Regions from separate parts of the Mesorhizobium sp. C395A genome, predicted to be linked through region 2. Evidence: riboswitches for the same ligand, from Rfam matches in the RefSeq annotation. Region 2 holds a riboswitch; the other holds the start of a gene.
What was found. Region 2 has a riboswitch for S-adenosylmethionine ahead of NLY37_RS27170 (O-succinylhomoserine sulfhydrylase). Riboswitches for the same ligand answer to the same signal wherever they lie in the genome.

Region 1: another riboswitch for S-adenosylmethionine. It lies ahead of metX (homoserine O-acetyltransferase MetX); the one in region 2 lies ahead of NLY37_RS27170 (O-succinylhomoserine sulfhydrylase).

The regions. Positions count from the first base shown of each region.
Region 1 is NZ_CP100473.1:4,008,834-4,011,225, reverse strand. It holds gene metX (homoserine O-acetyltransferase MetX) at 1-1,095, opposite strand, end outside; SAM riboswitch at 1,156-1,233, opposite strand; gene hisC (histidinol-phosphate transaminase) at 1,359-2,392, shown strand, end outside.
Region 2 is NZ_CP100473.1:5,591,125-5,593,516, reverse strand. It holds gene NLY37_RS27175 (2'-deoxycytidine 5'-triphosphate deaminase) at 1-925, opposite strand, end outside; SAM riboswitch at 1,066-1,143, shown strand; gene NLY37_RS27170 (O-succinylhomoserine sulfhydrylase) at 1,201-2,391, shown strand.

The sequences.
Region 1 (2,392 bases), 1.6 Mb from region 2:
GAGCAGGAAGGCATCATGGCCGCGGTCGGTGTCGATCTCGACGAAGGAGACGGAGGCGCCGGCGGCGTTGAGCGCATGCACGATCGAGCGGCTCTCCTCGGTCGGGAACAGCCAGTCCGAGGTGAAGGACACCAGGCAGAAGCGGGTCTTGGTCCCGGCAAAGGCATCTGCCAACCGGCCGCCATGGTCGGCGGCGAGGTCGAAATAATCCATCGAACGGGTCATGTAGAGGTAGGAGTTGGCGTCGAAGCGGTCGACGAATGTCATGCCCTGGTGGCGCAGATAGCTTTCGATCTGGAAATCTGCGTCGAAACCGAAGGTCAGTGCTTCGCGGTCCTGCAGATTGCGGCCGAATTTCCGATGCAGGGCGGCTTCCGACAGATAGGTGATGTGGGCGGCCATGCGCGCCACGGCGAGCCCCTTTTCCGGGCGCTTGCCGTGCTCGAAATATTTGCCGCCATGCCAGTCCGGATCGGCCATGACGGCCTGCCGGCCGACCTCGTGGAAGGCGATGTTCTGCGAGGAATGGCGTGCGCCTGTGGCGATCGGCAGGGCCGAGAAGACGCGCTCGGAATAGCACGATGCCCATTCCAGCACCTGCATGCCGCCCATCGAGCCGCCGAGCACGCAAAACAGCTTTTCGATGCCGAAATGGTCGACCAGCATCAATTGCGCCCGCACCATGTCGCGGATGGTGATGATTGGCAGGTCGAGGCCGTAGGGCTTGCCGGTGGCGGGATTGGTCGAGGCCGGACCGGTGGAGCCGAGGCACCCGCCGATGACGTTGGAGCAGATGACGAAGAAGCGGTTGGTGTCGATGATCTTGCCGGGACCGATCAGCACTTCCCACCAGCCGGGCTTGCCGGTCACCGGATTGGTGTTGGCGACATGCTGGTCGCCGGTCAGCGCGTGGCAGACCAGGATGGCGTTGGTGCGGGCATCGTTGAGGGTGCCATAGGTCTGGTAGGCGATCTGGAACGGCGACAAAAGCGTGCCGGCGTCGAGCTTCAGCGGCTTGTCAGGGCCAAAACGCAACACCGGGCTCGACGGGCTGTCGGCCTCGTTGTTGGTTTTTGTAGCGCGGAGCGCGGCCATGTGACTCTCCTTGCCCGCCGTCAGGCAATAAAAAACCGGCAATGCGATCGCAAAGCCGGTTACGTCACGCAAACGGCCCTTTAGCGAGTTGTTTAACGTGGCTGCAAGCCGACCGGCCAAATCACCACGGAACTGTTGCGTTCTTCTAGAACTCGTGCGGCCCGGCGTCAACGGCCAGCTATGCCCGCCTCTCGACATTCGCGGCTACGGCTTGTATTTCCGCTGCGGCCTCCGGACGGAGGCATTCTGGATGGATTTGCGACATGGACAAGACAGCGGGCAAGGCACGGCCGACGCCCCGCGCGGGCATCATGGACATCGACGCCTATGTACCGGGCAAGAGCACGGCACCTGCCGGCGTCGCCAAGGTCCATAAATTGTCGTCGAACGAGAACCCGCTCGGCCCGTCGCCGAAGGCGATCGAGGCCGCGCGCGAAGTGGCCAGCAAGCTTGATGTCTATCCCGACGGCACCGCCCGCCGGCTGCGCGAGGCGATCGCCGAGGTGCACGGCCTCAACCCGGCAAACATCATCTGCTCCAACGGTTCCGACGAGATACTTGGCCTGCTGGCGCAGACCTATCTTGCGCCAGGCGATGAGGCGATTTTTACCGAACATGCCTTCATGGTCTACAAGATCTACATTCAGTCGGCGGGGGCCAAGCCGGTTGCTGTGAAGGAAACCGAGGAGCGCGCCGACGTCGACGCGATCCTGGCCGCGGTGACGCCGCGGACCAAAATCATCTTCCTCGCCAATCCCAACAACCCGACCGGCACCTATCTGCCGTTCCAGGAGGTCCGCCGCCTGCATGCCGCGCTCCCAGGCAACGTGCTTCTGGTGCTGGACGCGGCCTATGCCGAGTATGTCAGGCGCAATGACTATGAGGCAGGTATCGAGCTGGCGGGCAGCGCGCAGAATGTGGTCATGACCCGCACCTTCTCCAAGCTCGGCCTTGGCGGCGCGCGCATCGGCTGGATGTATGGCCCACTGCACATCGTCGATGCCATCAACCGCATCCGCGGCCCTTTCAACGTCAACGCAACAGCGATCGAGGCCGGCATTGCCGCCATCCGCGACCGCGCCCATGTCGAGCGCAGTTCGTTGCACAACGAGACCTGGCTCACCTGGCTGAATGAAGAACTGACGAAGCTTGGGCTGCGCGTGACGCCCAGCGTCGGCAATTTCGTCCTCATCCACTTTCCCGACGACAAGAAGCATTCGGCTGAGGCGGCGGACGATTACCTCACCCAGCGCGGCTATATATTGCGGCGCGTTACCGGCTATGGCTTTCCCAATGC
Region 2 (2,392 bases):
CGAGCACCGCCCGGCTGCCGGTGCCGCCTGAGGCCGAATGGCCGAAGCCCGGATCGAAGAAGCCGGCATAGTGAACACGGAATTCGCCAACCAGCGGATCGAAGGGCGTCATCTCGGCGGCGTAGAGCGGCGGCACGTGCACGGCTTCGCGGCTGACCAGGATGTAGAACTCGTCCGGGTCGAGCACCAGTTCGCCGGCGCCGCTCTTATAGAGCGGCTCCCAGAAATCGACGGCATCCTGGACGGCGCGCTTGTCGACATCGACCAAGCCGGTGTGATGCTTGCCGCGATAGCCGACCAGGCCGTTCTGGTCGCCGTCAAGATCGATCGACAGCGCAATGCCGCCGCCGGAAATGTTGGGCGGCTCGGTCGCCACCAGCATCTCGGCGCGGTGCAATTCGTTCAGTTCTGCCTCCGACAACAGCGCGTTGCCGGTGCGAAAGCGGATCTGCGACAGCCTCGATCCGGCGCGTACGACGATCGGGAAGGTGCGCGGACTGACTTCGAGATAAAGCGGCCCGTGATAGCCGGGGGCGATCTTGTCGAACTCATGGCCGCGATCGGTCATCACCCGGGTGAAGATGTCGAGCCGGCCGGTCGAGCTCTTCGGGTTGGCCGAGGCCGACACGTTTGCGGGCAGCGCCAGGCTTTCGAGCAGCGGCACGATGTAGACGCAGCCGGTTTCCAGCACCGCGCCCTCGGCGAGACTGAACTCATGCAATTTCAGCCGGTGAAGCTTGTCGGCCACCAGATGATCGGGACCCGGCAGGAAGGAGGCGCGCACGCGAAAAGCCTTGTCGCCGAGCCTGAGATCGAGGCTCGCCGGCTGCACCTGGTCGACATCGAGCGCGCGCGGCGACTTCAGCGCGCCGGACTGAAACAGCGCGGAAATGTCCTGATCGGGAAGAATGCCTGTCTGCCGCAAAAGGCTGGCTCCGCTCCAAGGTCGGTCTCTTTGTGGCAGGTTCTTGCCGCAAAACCGCTGGATATTATTGCGGAACCTGCCTGGTACAAACCTCTTAATGAAGCCGGCAATTGACGCAAGCGCAGGTGAGGTCTAAAGGGTCGTTATCCCGTGGTGATTTGGCCGGTCGGCTTGCAGCCACGTTAAACAAGTCGCTAAAGGACCGTCGGGCCGCAAGGCCATATGGACCGGTTGCGACTTTCGCGGCCGGTTTTTTTGTGTCTGGAACAAAAGCGATGAGCACCAAGAAGCGTAACTGGAAACCTCAGACCGCACTCGTGCACGGGGGAACGCTGCGTTCCCAGTTCGGCGAGACGTCCGAAGCGATGTACCTCACCCAAGGCTATGTCTACGAGACGGCGCAGGCTGCCGAGGCCCGTTTCAAGGGCGAGGAGCCGGGCTTCATCTATTCGCGCTATGCCAACCCTACCGTCGACATGTTCGAAAAGCGCATGTGCGCGCTGGAGGGTGCCGAAGATGCGCGCGCCACGGCGTCCGGCATGGCGGCGGTGACGGCAGCGCTCCTGTGCAGCGCCAAGGCCGGCGACCATATCGTTGCGGCGCGCGCGCTGTTCGGCTCCTGCCGCTGGGTGGTGGAGACGCTGGCGCCGAAATACGGCATCGAGGCAACGCTGGTCGACGGCACCGACATCGCCAACTGGGAAAAGGCGGTGCGGCCGAACACGAAACTGTTCTTCCTGGAAAGCCCGACCAATCCGACGCTGGAAGTGGTCGACATCGCAGCGGTGGCGGCGCTCGCCACCTCGATCGGCGCCAGGCTGATCGTCGACAATGTCTTTGCCACGCCCTTGCAGCAGAAGCCCTTGCAGCTCGGCGCCCATATCGTCGTCTACTCCGCGACCAAGCACATTGACGGCCAGGGACGCTGTCTCGGCGGCATCATCCTGTCGGACAAGAAATGGATCGACGAGAATTTGCACGACTATTTCCGCCACACCGGCCCGAGCCTGTCGCCGTTCAACGCCTGGACGCTGCTCAAGGGCCTGGAGACGCTGCCGGTTCGGGTGCGCCAGCAGACGGAAAGCGCGGCCAAGATCGCGGATTTCCTGGCAGGACGGCCGGAAATCGCCCGCGTCATCTATCCCGGCCGCGCCGACCACCCGCAGGCCGACATCGTCAAGAAGCAGATGACGGGCGGATCGACGCTGATCTGCCTCGACGTCAAGGGCGGCAAGCAGGCGGCCTTCGCCTTGCAGAACGCGCTCGACATCGTGCTGATCTCCAACAATCTCGGCGACGCCAAGAGCCTGATCACCCATCCGGCGACCACCACGCACAAGAACCTCAGCGACGAAGCTCGCGCCGAGCTTGGCATCGGGCCGGGAACGCTCAGGCTGTCGGTCGGTCTTGAGGATACGGACGATCTGCTGGAGGACGTTGCGCAGGCGCTGAAGGCCGCCGGATAGG